DNA from 2 places in the Rhizobium sp. WYCCWR 11128 genome. Region 1 is predicted to be linked to the other one. Evidence: riboswitches for the same ligand, from Rfam matches in the RefSeq annotation. Region 1 holds a riboswitch; the other holds the start of a gene.

Region 1 (5,891 bases):
ATACTCATGACGGCGTCATCACCGGCATGGCACCGCACTGCAAGCTGTTGAGCCTGAAAGTGCTGGCCAATGAGAAGCAGGGCAAGCTCAGCAATCTGCTGGCTGCGATCGGCTATGTCCAGCGCTCGAACGACTACGGGCGCAACATCAAGATCCACGGCATCAATCTCAGCCTTGGCTATCCGTTCGATCCGGTCTGGTTCGCGGCAGGGCAAAGCCCGCTCTGCGTCGAGGTCGACAGGCTGGTGCGTTCGGGCGTCTGCGTCGTGGTCGCGGCCGGCAATGCCGGCTACGGTACGGTGACGCAATTCTCAGGCGCGCCGGAGCGCGCCTCCCATAGCGGCACGATCATGGATCCCGGCAACGCAGCGCTCGCCATCACTGTCGGCTCGACGCATCGCGATATGCCGCATACCTACGGCGTCTCCTATTTTTCCTCCAAGGGACCGACCGCGGATGGGCGCATGAAGCCAGATCTCGTCGCACCCGGCGAGCGCATCATCTCATGCGCGCTCTACAACGGTGCGAAGTCAGGCGAAGTGCCGTTCCGGGAGGATACCGGAACGAGCATGGCGACGCCGCATGTCTCCGGCGCGATCGCCGCGTTCCTCTCGGTTCGGCGTGAATTTCTCGGCCAGCCGGAACGCGTCAAAGAGATCTTCATCGGCGCCGCGACCGATCTCAAGCGGCGGCCGGAGTTTCAGGGCGCCGGCCTGCTCGATCTGATGCGAACGCTACAGGCTGTGTAAGGAGGACATATGGACACGCTTGGACCCTCGCCATTCCTATGGCTCGAATTCGACAAGACTGGCGCGATCGATCCCGCGACGGCGACAAGTCTCGCGGCGTTGCTCAACCAGCCCGGAACGACCGATCTGGTGGTCATGTCGCATGGCTGGAAGAATACCAAGGACGATGCCCGCAAGCTCTACGGAACGCTGTGGGCGAACGCCCGCAAGAAGCTTGCGCCCGACAAGGCGAGCCACACCGTCGTCGCCGGCGTCGTCTGGCCCGCCAAGGCCTATCGCACCGATTTCGACGAACAGACACTGGTGACGCCAGGCGGCGGCGGAACGCTGGCGGCAGACGGGACGGCGGCGGACCCTGAGGATCTTGACGATGAAGCCTTCAAAAACGTGCTGAAGGATTTCAAGGATCTCTTCGGGCAGGATGGCGCCGCAACGGCCCAAACGGCGCGGGCTGCAGCGAAGACGCTCGATGAAACGACATCGTTTTTCCTCGTCAAGAACGGCAACGAAGCACTCGGTTCTCCGGGAACGGATTCCGAACTCAAGGCGGATTCAGCGCCGATTGCGCTCGCCACGGACGATGCCACCAGCGCCAAAATGCTGATGGAAGCTCTCATCGCGGCGCCGACATTTAACCTCGAAAGCTCCGTCGGCAAGGCTCAAGGGCTCGGCGACGTCGTCTCGGGCCTGATCTCCGGGCCGAGAGCGGCGGTGGCGCGGTTTTTGAACCAGCTGACCTATTACGAAATGAAGAAACGCGCCGGCATCGTCGGCGAGGCTTTGACGAAAAGCGTGCTATCGAAGCTCGTGCTGCAACAGCCGATCCGCCTGCATCTCGTCGGCCACAGTTTTGGCGCCCGGCTGGTCGCGGCGGCGGCAAACGGGCTCGCACCGATCCCGAAGCTGGAATTCTTCTCGCTCACTTTGCTGCAGGGCGCCTTCTCGCACAATGGCTTCGCTAAAGAGATCAAGCCGGGCCTTGCCGGCGCCTTCCCCGACGTCGTGGGCAAACCGACCGGCCCGATCTGCATCACCCACACCCACAACGATCTCGCCTGCACGCTCGCCTATGCGCTGGCGTCGCGCCTGTCGCGCGATATCGCCAAGAGCATCGGCGATGCCAACGACGAGTTCGGGGCGATGGGGGCGAACGGTCCGCAACACCTGAAGGCGGGACAGGCTGTCGAGGACGATACGGATGCCGTGTTCGCGCCGCAGGCCGGCAAGGTCAACACCTTCCTGGCGGACACGTACATCATCAAGACGGCGGCGTCGGATGCCCATAACAATGTCGACAACGAGGATGTCGGACGGCTGTTGGCAAAGATCGTCAGCTGATCGCCTTTCGTAAAAAAACGCGCGGCGCTGTCAGTCGTGGAATTGTCATTTTCAGGATGACATCAGTCCCGTTCTCTGCGAAAAAGAGCGCGATGAGAGACAGGGGCGTTCGTCGACAGACGGGCTGAGAAGCACCCTTCGAACCTGAACCGGATAATGCCGGCGGAGGGAGTCGCTCGGGGTCGCGGCATCGCCCGCACGAACCGCCCCGTGCCCGCCCCCGCCTGAAAGGGGCCACATGCAGACCAAAACCACACCAGGAGCGATGCTGAAGGCGATGCGCGAGAAGCCGCCGCTCGTTCAGTGCATCACCAATTACGTCGCCATGAATATCGCCGCAAATGTTCTGCTCGCCGCTGGTGCCTCGCCCGCCATGGTGCATGCCGCGGAAGAAGCCGGCGAATTCGCCGCGATCGCCAGTGCTGTGACCGTTAATATCGGCACGCTGTCGACGCAATGGATCGACGGCATGCAGGCGGCTGCGAAGGCGGCGACATCAGCCGGCAAGCCCTGGGTGCTCGATCCGGTCGCCCACTATGCGACGGCTTTCCGCCGCAACGCGGTCGCCGAACTGCTGGCCCTCAAGCCCACGATCATCCGCGGCAACGCTTCCGAAATCATCGCGCTTGCCGGCGGGGAGAGCCGCGGTCAGGGGGTCGACAGCCGCGATCCGGTCGAGCAGGCGGAAGGTTCGGCGCGATGGCTCGCTGAGCGTCAGCGGGCGGTGGTTGCCGTTACCGGCGCCGTGGATTTCGTCACCGACGGCGAGCGGGCCGTGCGCATCGAAGGCGGATCCGCTCTGATGCCTCAAGTCACCGCGCTCGGCTGCTCGCTCACCTGCCTCGTCGGCGCCTTTGCCGCGACGGCACCCGAGGATATCTTCGGCGCGACGGTCGCGGCACTTTCAACCTTCGCCATCGCCGGCGAGGAGGCCGCCCTTGGGGCGGCCGGGCCTGGGTCCTTCTCCTGGCGCTTCCTCGATGCGCTGTCCGCGCTCGACGCCGAAACGCTTGACGCCAGGGCAAGGATATCAGCCGCATGAAGGCTTTCGATCTTTCGCTCTATCTCGTCCTCGACCCCGATCTCTGCGCCGGGATCGGCATGGTCGAAACCGCGCGCCTTGCCGTTGCCGGCGGCGCGACCATTGTACAGTTGCGCGACAAACATGCCGGCACCATCAGGATGATCGAGACCGGCCGCGCCTTGAAACAGGCGCTGGATGGGACCGGCGCCCTCCTCATCGTCAACGACGACGTCGAGGCGGCAGTCGCCATCGGCGCCGACGGCCTGCATATCGGCCAGCAGGACATGGATGCGCGCAAAGCGCGGGCGATGATCGGCCCCGAGATGATCCTCGGCCTATCGGTCGAGAGCGAGCCGCTTGCTAACGCCGTCGATCCTGGCTTTGTCGACTATACCGGCGTCGGACCGGTATTTGCGACGCCGACCAAGACCGATCACAAGCAGCCGATCGGCTTTGACGGCCTTGCAAGGCTGGTAAAGGCCTCACCGGTGCCATCTGTCGCGATCGGCGGGCTCAAGGCGGATCATGTCGCCCAAGTGTTTGCCGCGGGCGCCCGGGGGCTTGCCGTCGTCTCCGCAATCTGCGGCACGCCCGATCCCGAAGCGGCCACACACCGCATCGCTGCAGAAATTCGAAGGGCCCGCGCATGATCCGCAACGTTCTCTCGATCGCCGGCTCCGATCCCTCCGGCGGCGCCGGCATCCAGGCCGATCTCAAGGCCTTTTCCGCCCGCGGCGTCTACGGCATGGCGGTGCTGACCGCTCTGACGGCGCAGAACACGCAAGGTGTCAGCGGCGTGCACCTGGTGCCGCCGCAATTCGTCGCCGACCAGATCAATGCCGTCTTTGCCGATGTGCGCGTCGATGCCGTCAAGATCGGCATGATCGCCAATGCCGGCATCGCCGACGCTGTTGCCGGCGCGCTGACTGACCACCGCGACATTCCGATCGTCATCGACCCTGTCATGATCGCCAAGGGTGGTGCCGCCCTGCTCGCGCCCGAAGCGGTCGACGTGCTGACCCGCCGGCTGCTGCCGCTGGCCACGCTTCTGACCCCGAACCTGCCCGAAGCCGCAGCCCTGCTGCACCAGCCGGTGGCGACAAACCGTGCTGAGATGGCGGAACAGGCCGAGCGCCTGCTCGCGCTTGGCCCGGCCGCGGTGCTGGTCAAGGGCGGCCATCTCGACAGCGACCAGAGCCCTGACGTGCTCGCCACGGCCGCCGGCCTTCACTGGTTCGAAGCCAGGCGTGTGCCGACCAAGAACACCCATGGCACCGGCTGCACGCTCTCCAGCGCGCTGGCGGCCGAGCTCGCCAAGGGCGCCTCGGCGCAAGAGGCGGTCGCTATCGCGAAGGACTACCTCGCCGGCGCGGTCGCGGCAGCCGGACACCTCACCGTCGGCTCCGGCCACGGCCCGGTGCAGCATTTTCATGCGCTTTGGAAAGAGGGCGAATAGGCGCTCGCTCAACCAATATTCCGCCAATCGAAACGGCCCGGCCTTTCCGGGCCGTTTTTGCGTTCGGCACCTACTTTGCGTTGAAACCCTGGGGACAGCGGCGGCTCGCGCCTTTGGCCGTTTGAAAAACCTTGTTGACAAGCCCGGTCAGATGGCCAAGTCTATGACACTAAAAGGGGATATGTTCCGCAATAACGGAATAACTGGAGGAGTGACGGGTGCCAGACCTGCTTGTGAGCCTATATTCCACTGAGCTCGCCGACCTGAAACGCAAAGCCGACGACGTCGGCGTCTCCATCCGTGCGGCCCTCCCCCCGGAACTGCATCTTATCGTCGGCTGGGTTCGCCAACGGTTCAGCGAGAACTGGGCGAGCGAAGTCACAGTCGCCTTCTCCCGCCAGCCGGTTGCCTGCCTGATTGCCGTTGAAGGCGGCAAGCTCCTGGGCTTTGCCTGCTATGACACGACGGCGCGCGGCTTCTTCGGCCCGACCGGCGTCGACCCCGACGCACGCGGCAAGGGCATTGGGCTCGCTCTCTTTTCCGCCTGCCTTCAGACCATGAAGACGCTCGGCCACGCCTATGCCTTCATCGGCGATGCCGGGCCAGTCGATTTCTACGCCAGGACCGCAGGCGCAACCATCATCCCCGCCCCCGATAAGGGCATCTACGAAGGCATGCTGCGAAGCGCGCCGAAATGACCATCTGATCCCGGAGTTACAGAATTGTCCTCGACCCCGCTCGCCCTTTTCGTCGGCCTTCCGAATCCCACTATTTCGGATGATGAATTCGCCCTCTTTCGCGAAACCAATCCGCTCGGCCTGTTCGTCGGCCGGCGCAATCAGCGCGAGCCGGAGCAGACGAGGCGCCTGATCGAGCGCTTCCGCGAAGCCGTCGGCCGCGACGACGCGCCTGTCTTCACCGACCAGGAAGGCGGCCGCGTGCAGCATCTCGATGCCGGCCCCTGGCCGCTCTTCCGCAGCTTCGGCCAGTTTGCCGAACTTGCACGCCGCGATTTCGATCTCGGCAAAAAAGCACTGCGCCTTTCCTCCCAGGCCATGGGTGCGATGATGACGGAACTCGGCCTTTCGAGCGGCTGCTCGCCCGTTCTCGACCTCGTCTTCGAGACGACGAGCGCGGTCATCGGCGCCCGCTCCTTCGGCCCTGATCCCGATTTCATCGCTGCCCTCGGCCGCGAGGTGGTCGATGGCCTTCTCGAGACCGGCAACATGCCCGTCATCAAACATATTCCCGGCCATGGCCGCGCGACGCTCGACTCCCACAAGGAGCGTCCGGTCGTCAATGCCAGCCGCGAGACGCTCACAGC
Region 2 (5,891 bases), on a different contig from region 1:
TGGCGCGGCGAAGGCCGGCAAGACCGCCATGCGCCTCGTAATCGCCAAGCGAAAGCGGATCGGTGACGCCACAGCGGGCGAAGGTCAGGCGGGTCTGTTCCTTGAGGAACGGGAGGTCTTCAACCTCCCCGAGACAGAGCCGATGCTCGCCTCCATCAATCATCCCGGCATCGAACAGATCAGGCACATCCTTCGCCTTCACCGACCCGTAGCCGATGCGCTTGCCGGCAACCTCGACCTCCACCAGCGGCTCCAGCCAGAACATTCCGCGCGAGCCGTTGCGCACGATCTCGGCATCGAAGCCGCGGGCGGCGATCTCCTGGGCAATCGCCTTTGCCACCTTTTCGGCCCCGAGCGCCAGCGCTGCGGCATCGCGCGGAACATATATCCTGACCGTCATCGGCGTGCCTCCGCGACGAGTTCCGCCGCCGTCTGATCGTCGACCCGGCCATAGACCTCGCCGTCGAGCATAACTGCCGGCGCGCAGGCGCAGAGCCCGAGACAGTAGACCGGCTCCAGCGTCACGCCGCCATCGAGCGTCGTTTGATGAAAATCGATGCCGAGCAGCGCCTTGACGCGTTCAGCCAGCGCATCGCCGCCCATCGACTGACAGGCTTCGGCGCGACAGAGCTTCAGCACATGCCGGCCGGCGGGATGGTCGCGATAATCGTGATAGAAGGTCACCACGCCATGCACCTCAGCGCGGGAGAGGTTCAATTCCTCCGCGATAACAGGCATGGCTTCCTGCGGCACGTAGCCAAATTCTTGCTGAACCTCGTGCAGAATGGGAAGCAGCGGCCCTTCGAGAAAGCGAAGATCGGCGACGATGGCTCGGGTGCGTGCTGCAATATCGCCTTCGGCGATATGAATGGTCATAAGGCAGCCCTCCCAGCCGCTTGCTCGTTGCGGAATAGCGGGCCTCCCCCCGGCCGAGTGCTATTCTGCAACCACCATCTCAGGGAAGCAGCCGGCGATCAATAAAGCTATCTCGTTGCTTGATAGGTTTTCTCTATCAAAGTTCTTCATCTTGCACGAGCACTCTGGCTTCATGCAGCAAGGCCGAGACAAGCGGCGTGAAGGGCTCGCGATAAGGCGCAACAAGGCCGACCAGATGATGCGCCTCCGGCTCGACGATCGGGATCATGCGGATTTCCACTGGAAATCCGAAGGATTTGGCGACGTTGCGCGGCATGATGCTCGCCCAGCGTCCAGTCCTGACATGCGAGAACAACACAATCATCGAGTTCGATTCGAGCGTCGGATGCGCGGTGGCGCCTGCTTCCGTCAAGTGGCGGTTGATGATCCGGCGGTTCTGCATGTCGGCAGTCAATAGACAAAGCCGAAGGTCGCCGATCTCCCGCCAGGTCACGTTGTCGCGATCAGATAGCGGGCTGCCGGCAGCCGTGATCAGATTATAGCGCTCGGCATAAAGGGGAACGGTCGTGACGCGGCCGAGCGGCTCGTTTTCGAGATAGGTGATGCCGGCATCGATTTCGAGGTTTTCGAGCATGCTCAGCACCTGCAGAGAATTCCGCGAGACGATCGAGAAGGTCACGCCGGGATGGCGCTCCTGAAAGGGCGTGGTGATGCGCGACAGCATGGCAAGTGCGGTCGGAATGGCGGCGAGCCGAATGTGGCCGGAAAGGCCGCGGCGCGCGGCGCGCATCTCCTCGCGCATCGTGCGGGCATCGCCGACGATGCGCCGGGCCCATTCGAGCACGCGCTGCCCCTCCGGCGTCAGCCCCTGGAACCGCGAACCGCGCTGCACCAGCATGACGCCGAGCTGATCCTCGAGCTGCCGGATGGCGGCCGAAAGTGTCGGCTGCGAGATCCCGCACTCCTCCGCGGCGCGGCCAAAATGCTTTTCATTGGCAAGGGCGATGAAGAATTCCAGCTTGTCGATCATCCGGTCTCCCGATCCGGCGTGACATCGTCCGGGTCAGTTTATCTTCGACGCAGCAGCCGTGCTCCGCAAGGGCGATCTCTAGATTAGGATGATTTTAGGCCCGATCGGCCTAAAATCTGAATCCTGATCTAAATCAAAGAAATAGAGCATGATGTCGTCCGAAAACCGCGCACACTTTTCGGCATCATGCTCTAGCTGTTTTCTGCAGCCGGGAAAAGATCGAACACCGATTCGAGGAAGGCAAGCACGCTGACATTGCCGATGCTGTAATAGACCAGCCTGCCCTGGCGGCGCGTATGGACCAGGCCTTCGAGCCTTAACCGCGCCAGCTGCTGCGAAACCATTGCCTGCTGGATGCCGAGGATACTTTCGATCTCACCCACCGTGCGCTCCTCGTTCGTCAATATGCAGAGGATCAGAAGTCGGGTCGGGTGCGCTAGCGCTTTCAGCAGATCGCTCGCTTCATGGGCTTTTCCAGCGAGTTTGTGCAATTCCTGGCCGGACATCCCCGGCTCGGGTTTGGGCAAAGGCATACGGTATCTCGGAAGGGAGGCAATGAGTAGATCAGCACAATAGCATATTCGCACAAGCGAATTGGTCAAAAGTGATGAAATGTCAAAAAAAGTCCAAACAAATCAGCAGATAAGCTGACCTCCATTGATCTCGATCACCTGTCCGGTGATGTAGCCCGAGAGCGAGGGAGCGGCCAGGAACAGATAGGCGGGAGCACAATCCTCCGCCGTGCCGAGCCGCTGCAGGGGGATGGATTTTCTCGTCTGCTCCAGCTTTTCGCGCGAGGAATAGCGCTCATGGAAATCCGTCTCGATCGTTCCCGGCGATACGCAATTGACGCGGATGCCGTCCGGTGCAAGCTCGCGGGCAAGCGCCTTGGAATAGGTCGCAACGAAGGCTTTCGAGGCCGAATAGATCGAGGAACCGGGGCTGCCGCCGGTCAACGCCGAAATCGAAACTGTGTTGACGATGGCAGCATCACTAGCCGCCTTCAATGCCGGCAGCAGCGCCCGCGTCAGCGCCACCACCGATGTCTGGTTAAGACGCACGACCGCCTCATATTCTGCATCGGTGAGCGTGGCGGCGGGAAAACGGCCAAGCATGGTGCCGGCATTGTTGACCAGCACATCGACCTTATCGAAGAAGGCGAGAGTATCCTCGGCAAATTGCGCTGCCCCACCGACTGCAGAGAAATCGGCATTAAGCAGCAGCGCCCGTCTTTCGGATTCAGCCGTCAGCAGGAAATCCGGCAGGTCGCGTCCCGGCTTGCGCCCGGTATGGACGATCACCTTCGCGCCGCAGTCCAGGAACTGCCGGGCCACTTCAAGGCCGATGCCGCGGCCGGCGCCGGTCACCACGACATTGCGATTTTCGAACAGTCTGGGATGGAACACGAAGCCGTCCTCCTCGCGGACAGTGCCGCCGGTTGTGTCATTCGCCATTAACATATGAGCGCACCGACTGAAAGAAAGGCGCGTATCGATCTTTCCCGGTGAAAACAGGGGTTAGTTTTCGGTCTCCAGAAGCCGCGCGCCCGGCCCTTCCTTGCCGAGCCGGTCGCAGGGGTTGCGCAACGGACAGCTTTCGATCGACAGGCAGCCGCAGCCGATGCAGCCGGTCAGCCGGTCGCGCAGCAGGCTAAGCCGCCTGATTCGCGCGTCGAGATCATCCTTCCACAGCGCCGACAGCGTCTGCCAGTCGGCGACGGTCGGCGTGCGTCCTTGCGGCAAGGACTCGAACGCCGCCTGGATTTCCGAAAGCGGAATGCCGACACGCTGCGCCACCTTGATGATCCCGAGCCGGCGAAGCACATCGCGCCCATAGCGCCGCTGATTGCCGCGGGAGCGGATGCTCGAGATCAGCCCCTTGGTCTCGTAAAAATGCAGCGCCGAGACGGCGAGGCCGCTGCGCTCCGCCACTTCGCCAACCGTCAGGAGCTTGCCGAGCGGCGCTGCCGGAATTGTATCCATCACCTCTTGACCTCAAGAATAGTTGAGGTTTTATAACCCTTGCTCCCGCAATCGTAAAGTTCAATCGCAACAAGGAGCGACGCATGCAAACACCAGATGATGGCGAGGGCTGGAATGGTGGATACGGGCGCTTGTTACCGCCCGCAGCAATCGTCCCTATGCCGACATAGAGTGCCGCGCGTCTTTTCAGACGCGCTAAAGACGCTCTATCACTTTGAATCTACGCATAATCCTTTCCGAAAACCGATTCCGATTTTCGGGGTTATGCGCTAGCCGCCTGAGGCAGGAAGCTCCGGTTCCGTTCCCGGCAGGTACGGAACCGTTGGGAACACCCGGACAGGACCTCCGTCCGGGTGTTTCCCGTCACATCAGGCTCATTCCGACCGCACGGACGGGTTCGCAATTTTGCGGTTGCGGGGAGAAACCCCCGGTGATAGTTTCCGCGCAAATAACAGGGGAGCTCCGTATTGCCGGGGCTGAGATGTGAGGCGCAAGCCTCTGGACCCTTCAAAGCTGATCTGGGTAATGCCAGCGGAGCGAGGTTCAGATGTTCTCAGGCGCACAAGTGTCACTCTATCCGATGTCCGGCAATTTCGTCGGCATCATTCTCGATGCCGTCAAGGCGCTAGATCCCTATCGCGACCGGCTGCGCATCGAGACCGATGACATCTCCACACTGCTGGTCGGCCCGCCTGACATTCTCTTCGCCGCCATGCACGATCTTTTCATCGCCGCCGCAAAGACCGGCGAGCATTGCGTGCTGTCCGCTGCCGTTTCACGCGGCTGCCCCGGCGAACCCGACGACGCCATCTGCGGCATCAACCCCTCCCTCGGCCAGGCGGAGCCGCTTGCCGAGCGCATAACAGCCGCACTTGCCGCCGTTGACATCACCGCCGAAACCGGACAGCCGACCGCTGCGCAATTCTCGCTCTACGTCATGGGAACTGGTACCCATATGGACGAGATCTATGGCTGCATCGACTTCCTGAAGCGCTCCGGCACCTTCGACCGTGCCAAGAATTTCTGCACCAGGCTCTCTGGCGATGCCGGCGCGGTCTTCACCACCATTCGTGAGGCCTTCTTTCGCTTCGGCGAACCCGAAGGGCATGTGACCCTCGACATCACGGTGTCGGCCAATACAGCGCCGCGCGTCTTTTAAGACGCGCAAAGGACGCTGTAACACTTTAAATTGCTGCATAATTTTATCCTTAAATCGATTCCGATTTAAGGAATTATGCGGTGCCCGACGAAAGCTTGAAATCGAACGCTGATGACACCGTCAAAACCATCGGATTCGCGACTTGCCGCGCTCCGCTCCGCTCTCTACCGGGGCATACCCGCCTTGCTCGCCGGCTGCGCCTTCTTGGCGGCATGGGAACTCTATGTCGATCTATCCGGCATCAAACCGTCCATCCTGCCGGCACCTTCGCGCATCGTCATCCAGGGCTGGCTGAACCGCGAGTCACTGATATCAAACACCTGGCCGACGCTCGGCGCGACACTCGGTGGTTTCGCCCTGTCGCTTGCCTTCGCCTTCGCCGCCTCGATCCTCATGGATTTCGTGCCTTTCATGCGCCGGGCATTGCTGCCGATCTTCATCGCCAGCCAGACCCTGCCGCTGGTGGCGATCGCCCCCCTCGTCGTCCTCTGGTTCGGCTTCGGCCTGTTGCCGAAGATCCTGCTGGTGGCGCTCGTCACCTTCTTCCCGCTGCTCGTCGCCTTGCTGCAGGGCTATGAATCGACCGATCGCGACATCGCCGAATTGCTGAATTCGATGAAGGCGAGCCGCTGGCGTATTTTCCGCCTGGCACGGCTTCCCTCCTCGCTGCCCTATTTCTTCGCCGGCCTGCGGATCTCGATCACCTATGCCGTCGTCGGCGCGATCTTTGCCGAATATGCCGGTGCCGCCCGCGGCCTCGGGATCTATATCCTCAACGCCAAGAACAACTTCCGCCCCGATCTCGTGCTCGCCGCCGTCGTCGTCAGCGCCGTGCTGACACTCT

What was found. A riboswitch is a leader RNA that binds a small molecule or an ion and turns the genes downstream of it on or off. The one in region 1 is predicted to bind thiamine pyrophosphate.
Region 2: another riboswitch for thiamine pyrophosphate. It lies ahead of HX898_RS12800 (YkoF family thiamine/hydroxymethylpyrimidine-binding protein); the one in region 1 lies ahead of thiM (hydroxyethylthiazole kinase).

The regions. Positions count from the first base shown of each region.
Region 1 covers NZ_JACCEZ010000005.1:355,635-361,525, reverse strand. Annotated here, with positions in the region: gene HX898_RS18555 (S8 family peptidase) at 1-749, shown strand, start outside; gene HX898_RS18550 (hypothetical protein) at 759-2,087, shown strand; TPP riboswitch at 2,179-2,275, shown strand; gene thiM (hydroxyethylthiazole kinase) at 2,326-3,129, shown strand; gene thiE (thiamine phosphate synthase) at 3,126-3,761, shown strand; gene thiD (bifunctional hydroxymethylpyrimidine kinase/phosphomethylpyrimidine kinase) at 3,758-4,567, shown strand; gene HX898_RS18530 (GNAT family N-acetyltransferase) at 4,786-5,265, shown strand; gene HX898_RS18525 (glycoside hydrolase family 3 N-terminal domain-containing protein) at 5,290-5,891, shown strand, end outside.
Region 2 covers NZ_JACCEZ010000003.1:84,716-90,606, forward strand. Annotated here, with positions in the region: gene HX898_RS12770 (NADH-quinone oxidoreductase subunit NuoF) at 1-400, opposite strand, end outside; gene HX898_RS12775 (formate dehydrogenase subunit gamma) at 397-876, opposite strand; gene HX898_RS12780 (LysR family transcriptional regulator) at 1,013-1,906, opposite strand; gene HX898_RS12785 (metalloregulator ArsR/SmtB family transcription factor) at 2,098-2,439, opposite strand; gene HX898_RS12790 (SDR family oxidoreductase) at 2,542-3,312, opposite strand; gene soxR (redox-sensitive transcriptional activator SoxR) at 3,424-3,888, opposite strand; partial or broken gene HX898_RS33535 (FMN reductase) at 3,998-4,087, shown strand; TPP riboswitch at 4,332-4,445, shown strand; gene HX898_RS12800 (YkoF family thiamine/hydroxymethylpyrimidine-binding protein) at 4,436-5,047, shown strand; gene HX898_RS12805 (ABC transporter permease) at 5,159-5,891, shown strand, end outside.